Regions from separate parts of the Paenibacillus sp. RC84 genome, predicted to be linked through region 1. Evidence: riboswitches for the same ligand, from Rfam matches in the RefSeq annotation. Region 1 holds a riboswitch; each other region holds the start of a gene.
What was found. Region 1 has a riboswitch for cobalamin ahead of ABH899_RS16240 (energy-coupling factor ABC transporter permease). Riboswitches for the same ligand answer to the same signal wherever they lie in the genome.

Region 1 (3,270 bases):
AATGCGGATTTTTTTCATCACCTGAAGAATTTCCAGCAAGGGCGTCGTGAACAATACAAATTGCAGACAAGCGAGGCAGGCGGAGACCCGCATAAACAGCCCCGCTGTGCGGGATAAAGATTCTTCCGTGACGTAAACGGTCCACGGACCGGCCGTTCCGATGATCCATCCCGAAGAAAGGGGAATCCCTGTCCCCGTGTTTCTTCCGAATTCCAGCAGGAGAGCAGGTAGGCTGGCCGCGAAGAACAGCAGCGAGCCGCCGTATACGAGCCAGTAAAGCTTGCCCGGGACACGTGCGTAAAGCAGAGTCCAAAGCGTCATCCATCCGAAAACGGCCGCTTGAACGGGCGGAGCGCCGGCATAGGACAGGATAAAGAGACAGCCGGCAAATCCGCATTTCCAGACCGGGGAGATTCCCCGGAAAGCATTGGCATAGGAAATCGTGTCAATCCGCTTGAGCATCATGCTTTGGGCTTCGGTTTGGACGCCTTCCCCTTATACAGGCCGATCACATACCCGATAAACCCGGCTCCGAGCGCGGCTTGCAGCGCGAAAAGCATGCTTTCGGTTTCAGCCGGAGGTTCCATCAGCGACGCGAACCAAGGCTCGTAAGTCGGAGCGATTTCCTGAATCGCTTCCTCCGCGGCTCCGTCCGCTCCTCCGAACTCTCCTTTAACGAAAATGAGCGGCAGCACGGCAAGCAGGACGACCACGACCAGAATCCAGACATTCTTCTTCCACGTTTTCACGAACGGTCAGCTCCCTTCAAATTGCGCTGCAGAGCGGAAATTTCATGCGGCGTGTAGGCTTGCAGCCAGCCCAGAACCAGCACGGTGAGCAGCCCTTCGCTGATCGCGAGCGGAATTTGGGTGACGGCGAAAATGCCCGCAAATTTGGCAAAAGACGCGAGCATGCCCCCGTCGGCTGCGGGAAATGCCACCGCCAGCTGCACGGAGGTGACCAGATAGGTGGTCAGATCGGCGAGCGCGGCGCCCGTAAAGACGGAGAGCTTCTGCCTGCCCGTCGATTTGATCATGAGTTTGTACACGGCATAGCCGACAAACGGTCCCGCAACGGCCATCGAGAATGCGTTGGCGCCTAGTGTCGTAAGCCCGCCGTGGGCGAGGAGAAGAGCCTGAAAGAGAAGGACAACGGAGCCGAGGACGCTCATGGGAAGCGGTCCGAACAGGATGGCTCCGAGTCCGGTACCCGTCGGGTGGGAGCTGCTTCCCGTAACCGAAGGAATTTTCAGGGCGGACAGGACAAACGTAAAGGCTCCGGCCAGACCCAGCATAAGCTTGAGCTCCGGCGTTTCTTTTGTAATTCGGATCAGAGCGCGGACGCCCAGGATGAAGAAAGGCAGGAAGACCACCCACCAGAATAAGGCCCAGAAGGGCGGCAAAAAGCCCTCCATGATATGCATGGCGTAAGCCGACTCCGGCTCGTTTACCAGAAAGAAGCAGACGATTCCGGTTATAAGCAGAAAAGACGCCAGGGTTTTACGGATGTTCATCGGAAATCCTCCTTCATAAATGTGGGTCCGCCTTAAGCGGCGGCCAGTGCGGCAGAACGGGGCCATGCCCCTGCTGTGCTTTCGGACGCTGATTCGTTAAACCGGCCGCCCGGCTGCCAGTTCCGCAAGCTCTTTCCGATGATTCCGATGCGGTAATTCCCGGCTCCGGATCTCTTCTCCGCACACAAAAAAAGACATCCTTCCCTTCGCACGGGAACACGATGTCTTATGCACGCAACAAAAAAAAGTTTGCGATCTCAAACACCTCCCTATTCCTCGTAGGTCGTATCAGTGCTGTCAAAACAGGCAGGTCTCCTGGCTCGGGGCGTCCATACCGGCTCCTTCCCGGAACGTCTTAGTTCCAGTGGCTTCGTGCCGGATGTGAATGAGAGTGTTTCCCCTTACAGTGGCGGGACCGCGACGGCATTTCACCGTTCTTCCCTTTTAAATTTTAGAGTGGCTCTAAAATACCTGTTTCCACAAATATGCGGTTTTCCGTGATAATACTACAGGATGTCCCAAACCTTGTCAATTGCGGAAAAGGCATGAATTTCAAGGCTGAAACACTGCCGGAATCGGATTCTTTGACATCGCTTTCTTTTGTTTGCGGAAAAGAAAAACGAGAGGGGTATCGGCCCTCTCGCTGAAATTTATTTTATAGACTAAAACCTGAACCCAAACTCTGAACTTATAGGACGAAAATGCCGACCACGCCGGTTACGATTCCCGTCAGGGCAACCATACCGGCTGTGAACCAGAGCACTCGCGCGGGAAAAGCCTTTCGCACCATAATGAGGGACGGCAGGCTGACCGCAGGCAGTGTCATGATTAGCGCGGCGGCCGGTCCCGTGCCCAGGCCCAGGGCCATCATCGTTTTGGCGATCGGAATTTCCGCGGCGGTCGGGATGACGAACAGGGTTCCGGCCAAAGCGAGCCCGATCAAGGCGACGAGGCTGTTACCGATCGCGGGATCGAGGGCCGGGAACAGCCAAGCGCGTGCGGCGCCGAGTATGAATACGGCGATGAAATAGACGGGAACGACGGTCCAGAACATCGTCCAGAGCGCTTTCAGCCAGCGGACGACGACCGGCCCGGACTGCGGCTGCATAACCGGCGTTTGCGGGAGCTCGCCGGTCACTGCATCGTCCTTCTTGACGAGGCGCTCCGCCCAGTACGAGACGCCGAACACGAGCACGATCCCCGCGGCGATTCTCAGAATGGCGAATTTCCATCCAAGCACGAAGCCCATGAAAATGATCGTCGCCGGGTTCAGTACCGGATTGCCGATCCAGAAGGCGAGAGCGGATCCGATGGAGCCCGACTGCTTGCGCATGCCGACCGCTACCGGAGCGGCGCAGCAGGAGCACATCATGCCGGGCATGGCGCTAAGTCCGCCGGCTACTGTGCTGCCGAAAGTGCGCTTGCCGAACACCCGCTTCAGCCAGTCTTGCGGGATCAGCACCTGAAGCAGAGAACCGAGGACGATGCCGAGAATCGCGGCTTTCCAGACGGCTTTGAAATAGACGACGGTATAGTCCCAAGCCGCGGCCAGCGAAGGCTCGGCGGAACCTGCGAGAATCGACTTCCCGATGTCGTGCTTGGCCGCCGCGATAAGCGCTTTGTGGAAGTAGGGCTCCCACTTTACGTAAAACAACCCGCCTATGAGAATGGCGATAAATATAAAAGGCTTCCAGTAAGCAGCACGCGGTCTGCTTTTGGTGGAAGCCGGAGTTGGAGATGTATTCACGTGATGTCCC
Region 2 (3,270 bases), on a different contig from region 1:
GCGAAGTACAAATTCGGCGCTTCTCTCAACTTTAGCGGCAAAGTTCCGGTTGTAGGTCTCGGCGGCGAGCTGAAGATCGCTTATGAGCGGACGCGGTCCGTCACTTCCGAAATGAAGAGCATCAAGGAATTTTCGATTGAACTGTACCCGTCTGCCACCAAAAAAACGGCTGCACATTTGTATATCCGGCCCAACATAACCAGGCTTACCTACAAACTGGCGGATTGGCAGGAGAACGACCTGGGCGTGCAGCTCAGTCTTTTCTCCGTATCGGATCTTAGCATCGAAGCCCGCAAAGGCAAATCCTTGAGCACGTTTCCGAAACAGCCCGATCCGAACCGCATCGAGAATTATGTGCAAAGATTTACGGCGCTGCCCGATTATGCGGATAAGCAGCTTTCGTTCAGTATGCCGGTGAATTGGTCGGAATCCATGAAAATCGAAGAAAATTTTATTAAAGTCAGCAAAACCATCACCTCCGTTTCCAACAGCGTATCCGTTGAATGCAAGCCTGCGGGCAAGGCGCCCGGCGATGTGTTTTCGATCGGTGTAGGGTCCAGCTTCATGTACACGTATGAAGTGAACGTGTCCACCCAGTTCTCATCTCAAATGGGCTGTACGGTCCGTTACCCGAATCCCCGTCCGGGCGAAACCGATGATATCAGCGAAGTGAAGCTGCTCATGTATGTGTTTTACCCCGATAAAAATAAAACGGACCGCTGCTACTGGATTCCGCAGGAAACGAAAAACCAGTATCCCTGGTGCGTGGCGTGGTCCGTGGATGAGCTGGTTAGGCAGGGCAGCGGCCAGTGAGACAGCCGGACTCCAAAGGCCTCCTTCCGTTTACGGCAGACAAATCATTACGATAATTGCGGACTGTCTTTTGATTTATGTTTTTGCTCATCTGATTCCCGGTGTGTACATCAAGGATTTTTTATCCGCTCTCACTTTATCTGTCGCTCTGCACGTGATCGAATGGATACTTGCTGGCATAATGATTCTTTATAAAAAGAACAACAAAAAGAATTTAAACATGTAAAAAAGGATCAAGCTCCAATCCAAGGAGCTTGATCCTTTTTTATTTAGATGCAAGTAAAACCCCCGCTCAGCGCCTGGAGACCAGCGTGGATGCACGTCCCTCCGCCGCCCGCAAACTTTGTCGAAATAAAAAGAATCCGAAATAAAATCTCGCCCGTTTATGGGCAGGTTATCACACCTTTTTCGCCTTATATCTCGGTTTTTCTCCCCTTGTTGAGTCCTTACGCACAGTTGACAAACCACAATATATTGAGGTAAATTCATATCTATCACCTACATATTCACTATATATAGACTATATATGGATTGGACAGGTTTCCCGCCTACCAGGCGGGAATCAAAAGGGAAGTCCGGTGAGAATCCGGCGCGGTCCCGCCACTGTCAACGGGGAGCGCCCCACCCATACCGCCACTGACGAATGCCGTCGGGAAGGCCGCGGAGGGGCGCAATGAACCTGGAGCCAGGAGACCTGCCTGTCTGAAAGACACCGCTGAACCTACGGGAGATAGGGAGGTGTCCGGACGTTTTTCACATACAGCCGCTTGCCTGGCTGTCCCCCTCTTCCGCCTCCGGGCGGGGAGCCGGGCAGCCGGCTTGTACGCGCGGCTTCAGCCAGCCTTTTTGCAGAGCCGTCAGCGGCGCGCGAAAGGGCTGGAAGCTGACTGTGAATTTAGAGCCGCTCTTTGTCACACAAGGAGCGGCTTTCATCCGGGCGCGCCGACTACTTCCCGTGGTCGGCGCGCCCCGTATTTTTGAAAGAGTGGAAAGGAAGATGCTTCCATGCTGGTAGTGTACGATTCCCGTACGGGAAATGTTCAACGATTCATTAACAAGCTGAATTTGAAGGCCGTACGGATCGAAGAGGATTTGACGATCCAGGAGCCGTTCGTCCTTGTTACCTATACGACCGGATTCGGTCAAATTCCCGGCAAAGTGCTGGACTTTCTGAAACATCACTCTTCCCTTCTGCGCGGTGTAGCCGCAAGCGGCAACCAGAACTGGGGACAATCCTTTGCCCTGAGCGCCGACCGCATTTCATCGGCATACGGTGTTCCGGTGCTTGCCAAATTCGAACTTTCCGGCACGTCTAGCGACGTGGAACGATTCCATAAAGGGGTGCGCCATCTTGAAGCATATTGAACTGAACAACGAACTCATGATACCGGGGGAAGACGGGTTTTACCGTCTGGAGAAAGACCGCGAAGCGCTGGACGCCTTCCTTGAAGAAGTGCAGGGGCAGACCGTTCCTTTCGGCAGCATCAAAGAACGCTACGATTATCTGATCGGCGAAGATTTCTACGAGAACGTGTACGAACACTACACGCTGGAGCAGATCGAAGCCATCCACGAAACCATCCGCGAAAGCGGCTTTAAGTTCCAATCCTACATGGCCGCTTCGAAATTTTATAAAGATTACGCCCTGCGTACCAACGATAAAAAGCAAGTCCTCGAATCGTACGAGGACCGTGCCGCCATCGTCGCCCTTCACTTGGGTGAAGGCGATATCGGCAAAGCCCAGCGGATCGCCAAGGCGATCATCGAGCAGCGCGTCCAGCCGGCAACGCCGACGTTCCTGAACGCCGGACGCAGCCGCCGGGGCGAAATGGTCTCCTGCTTCCTGCTGGAGATGGACGACTCCCTGAACTCCATTCAGTACGTCATCGGCACCTGCATGCAGCTGTCCAAAATCGGCGGTGGCGTAGCCGTGAACATGTCCAAGCTGCGCGGACGCGGCGAGCCGATCAAAGGCGTCGAAGGCGCCGCGAAGGGCATCATGCCCGTCATGAAGCTCCTTGAGGATGCCTTCTCCTATGCGGACCAGATGGGTCAGCGCCGGGGCTCCGGAGCGGTCTACTACTCCGTATTCGGCTGGGACATCATCGAATTCCTCGACTGCAAAAAGATCAACGCGGACGAGAAATCCCGCATCCAGACGCTTTCCATCGGCCTGATCGTGCCGCAGAAGTTTTACGAGCTGGCCGAGCAGAACAAGCCGCTGCACGTGTTCGCCCCGTTCTCCGTCTACAAGGAGTACGGCCGTCACCTCGACGATATGAATATCGACGACATGTACGAAGAGCTGCTAGCCAACCCGAACGTGAAGAAGAAAGTCGTCATGAGCGCCCGCGACATGCTGACCAAAATTGCCGTTATCCAGCTGGAATCCGGCTATCCTTACATCATGAACCGTTCCAACGCGAACCGCGGACATGCCCTGAAAGACATCGGCAA
Region 3 (3,270 bases), on a different contig from region 1:
AGAAGAGCCGGTAAATGCCGGCTTTTTTGCAGCGTTTGCACAGGCTATCAGGCAACGGAGGGATTACGATGACACAGAAACGCTGGTTTTCGGCTGCTGTACTGCTTCTATTATTCACCGTCTTGGTTTCCGGGTGCGGGAAGGCCCAGCCCAAAGCGGATGTTTCCATCTTTATGATGGCCCGTGACGGTATACCGGTCGATGCCGCTTTTAAGCTTGAAAATTCGTTGAAAGCGCTTGTGGGGGACAAGCCGTCCATCTATTTGAATACGTCCCCGCTTTTTTCCAATGAGAAGATGATCGTCGAAATGGGATACGGCAATCACGGTATTCTGATCATCCCCGAAGAACAGTTTAAGATTTATGCGGCCGAAGGGGCATTTTTACCGCTGGAAGAGCATTTCAAGCAGGAGGACTATCCGGAGGGCGTACTCGAGGCGACGATTGAACCTGCCGGGAAGAAAAAGAATCCGCCCGAAGCGCCCAAGAAGGAGACGCATCTGTACGGCATTCCGCTCCAGTATTCCAAGTGGATGAAGGATAACGGCGTAGAGGGCAAAGGGCTCGTCGCTTTCATGGCGGTGAACAGCCGCAATCCCGAACAGTCGTTCGAGGTGCTCAAAAAGATCGCCGCTAAATCCTGACGCGACGGCCTCGGCGCCGCCACGACTCTATGGCCCGCGCGAGGAACTGCAAGCGGTGCGGTGACTAAAGTCCTTGTCTTTCCGGCGCCGCTTGGCCTATAATGGGGGATGAACTTGAAGGCCCAACCTCATACGTTTACCGTCAGGTCCCGAAGCGGCGTCTCCCAACGGAGCCGAAGCCCAGGGTGAAAAGGGAAGCCGGTGCAAATCCGGCACGGTCCCGCCACTGTAATACGGAGATCGTCTTACGATGCCACTGTCCGCGCGCGGATGGGAAGGCAAGACGGTCAGTCATCCGTAAGTCAGGAGACCTGCCTGCCGGTTTGCAGCACAATATCCTTCGAGGAGAGGATCGCGCGAAACCGGAAAGGACGTCCGACTGACGGCCGTTTCACCTCGTGATTCCGAAAGTTATCCCCTCTATCTCCGGATAGAGGGGATTTTTTGTTGACATGCGCGAACATCGTGGGACAACTTCAAGTCAAACTAAATCAGCAAGGGAGTAGAGAACATGAACAACGAACGAAGAACCGCTAGGGGTTTTAAATACGCCCTGCTGCTGCTTGTTTTGACGATGGCCGTCGGCCTGGCAGCCTGCGGCAAGCAAAGCACGGATAACGGGACGGCGGGCTCGGCCTCTCCGGCGGCAAGCACCGCTCCGCAAACGAGCGCGAAGAAAACGCAGTATCCTTTGAAAGTAACCGATGCGACAGGCAAGGAATTTACGTTCGAGAAAGCGCCCGGTAAAATCGTGTCGGTTTCGCCGGCTGAGACGGAAGCTCTTTTTGCGATCGGTCTGGGCGATACAATCGTCGGCGTGTCCGATTTTGACGATTATCCGGCGGAAGCGAAAACGAAGCCGAAAATGGGCGGAATTACGCAGCCTAACCAGGAATCGGTTATCGCGTCGGGAGCCGACGTTGTTTTCACAGGCGTTTCGATGAAAAAAGAATCGGTCGAAAAGCTGCGCGCCATGGGCATCAACGTGTTCAAGGTGGAGCCTAAGACGCTTGACGACGTCATGAAAAATATTCAGCTCTACGGTCAGATTACCGACCATCAGGAACAGGCGGAAAAAGTTGTCGCAAAAATGAAAGAGGACCGTCAGAAAGTTACGGATGCCGTAAAAACCGTAGCGGCGGACAAGAAGAAAAAAGTCTACATCGAATTCTCTCCGGGCTGGACAGTCGGCAAGGGCGAATTCATGGATGAGCTGATCACGCTGGCGGGCGGTGTCAATGTCGCTTCCGACATTACGGGCTGGAAGCAGATCAGCGAGGAGAAAATCATTCAGCAGAACCCGGACGTTATTTTATTCGCCAAAGACGTGGTGGATGACAAAACGAAGAAGAGTCTTGAAGAACTCATTCGCGGACGCAGCGGGTGGAACGAAATCAATGCGGTCAAAAACAACCAGGTAATCGGTCTCGACCAGAATACGCTGACCCGTCCGGGACCGCGTCTGACAGAGGGACTCCTGCAAATGGCTAAAGCCATCTATCCGGACTTGGTGAAATAAATGAAACCTAAATGGGGACTTTGGGGAGGAGTAGGAGTTTTACTCCTTCTTCTTTCTATTGTGCTGAGTCTTTCGCTGGGCTCGGCCCATCTGCCGGTGAGTCAGATCGCTTCGATTCTGGGGAGCAAGCTGCCTTGGATCGGAGACCGAATCACGCCGGACTGGCCCGTATCCTCGGAGCAGATTATTATGAAGGTAAGGCTGCCGCGCGTAATGCTGGCCATCCTTGTCGGGGCCTCCCTTTCGGTAGCGGGAGCCGCTTTTCAAGGCGTTCTGCGCAATCCGCTTGCGGACCCGTATACGCTTGGGGTCAGCAGCGGAACGAGCGTCGGCGCGGCGTTCGTCATTTACTTCGGTCTGCAGACGACGTTTTTCGGGACGTGGACGATACCGGTCGTCGGGTTTGCTACAGGAGCCGTTTCGCTTTGGATCGTTCTACGACTGGCCCGGACTGACGGCAAAATCCGTATGGAGACGCTGCTGCTTTCCGGTGTCGTGATGCAGGCGTTTCTCGGCTCCGTGGTTTCTTTTCTGGTGTCGATGTCCAAGCAGGTCGTCAATGAAATCATTTTCTGGCTAATGGGCAGCCTCGCTATGAAAGGCTGGTCGTACACAACCGTTCTCCTTCCGTATTTCCTCGTAACTTTCGTTGTGCTCTACAGCTATGCGCGGACACTCAACTTGCTGGCGCTCGGGGAACGTCAGGCCGCCCATCTGGGTATCCATGTCGAACGGACGAAATTGATCGTGCTGATCACCGCGACACTGGTGACGGCTGCGGCCGTTTCCGTATCCGGCGTCATCGGGTTTGTCGGGCTGATCGTGCCTCATCTGATCCGTCTGATCGCGGGACCGGATTACCGGCTGATCGTGCCGCTTTCCGCCGTTGGCGGAGCCATCTACGTCCTTTGGGCCGACACGCTGGCCCGGACGCTTCTAAGCCCGACAGAGATTCCGCTCGGCGTAATCACCGCGTTTCTGGGTGCGCCGTTCTTCGCTTATCTGCTGCGCAAACAGAAGAAATGGGGGAGAAGCTGATGGAACCGATCATCGAAGTGCAGGGTGCTGGAAAAAGTTTCGGCGGAACCCGCGTGCTCAAAGATATCC

Region 2: another riboswitch for cobalamin. It lies ahead of nrdI (class Ib ribonucleoside-diphosphate reductase assembly flavoprotein NrdI); the one in region 1 lies ahead of ABH899_RS16240 (energy-coupling factor ABC transporter permease).
Region 3: another riboswitch for cobalamin. It lies ahead of ABH899_RS03850 (ABC transporter substrate-binding protein); the one in region 1 lies ahead of ABH899_RS16240 (energy-coupling factor ABC transporter permease).

The regions. Positions count from the first base shown of each region.
Region 1 is NZ_JBGBYL010000006.1:352,399-355,668, forward strand. Features, by position in the region: gene cbiQ (cobalt ECF transporter T component CbiQ) at 1-465, opposite strand, end outside; gene ABH899_RS16235 (energy-coupling factor ABC transporter substrate-binding protein) at 462-749, opposite strand; gene ABH899_RS16240 (energy-coupling factor ABC transporter permease) at 746-1,513, opposite strand; cobalamin riboswitch at 1,802-2,003, opposite strand; gene ABH899_RS16245 (permease) at 2,202-3,260, opposite strand.
Region 2 is NZ_JBGBYL010000010.1:97,283-100,552, forward strand. Features, by position in the region: gene ABH899_RS21980 (hypothetical protein) at 1-813, shown strand, start outside; cobalamin riboswitch at 1,334-1,529, shown strand; gene ABH899_RS21985 (hypothetical protein) at 1,567-1,728, opposite strand; gene nrdI (class Ib ribonucleoside-diphosphate reductase assembly flavoprotein NrdI) at 1,819-2,178, shown strand; gene nrdE (class 1b ribonucleoside-diphosphate reductase subunit alpha) at 2,165-3,270, shown strand, end outside.
Region 3 is NZ_JBGBYL010000002.1:24,608-27,877, forward strand. Features, by position in the region: gene ABH899_RS03840 (aspartyl-phosphate phosphatase Spo0E family protein) at 1-14, shown strand, start outside; gene ABH899_RS03845 (hypothetical protein) at 69-644, shown strand; cobalamin riboswitch at 772-977, shown strand; gene ABH899_RS03850 (ABC transporter substrate-binding protein) at 1,156-2,163, shown strand; gene ABH899_RS03855 (FecCD family ABC transporter permease) at 2,164-3,201, shown strand; gene ABH899_RS03860 (ABC transporter ATP-binding protein) at 3,201-3,270, shown strand, end outside.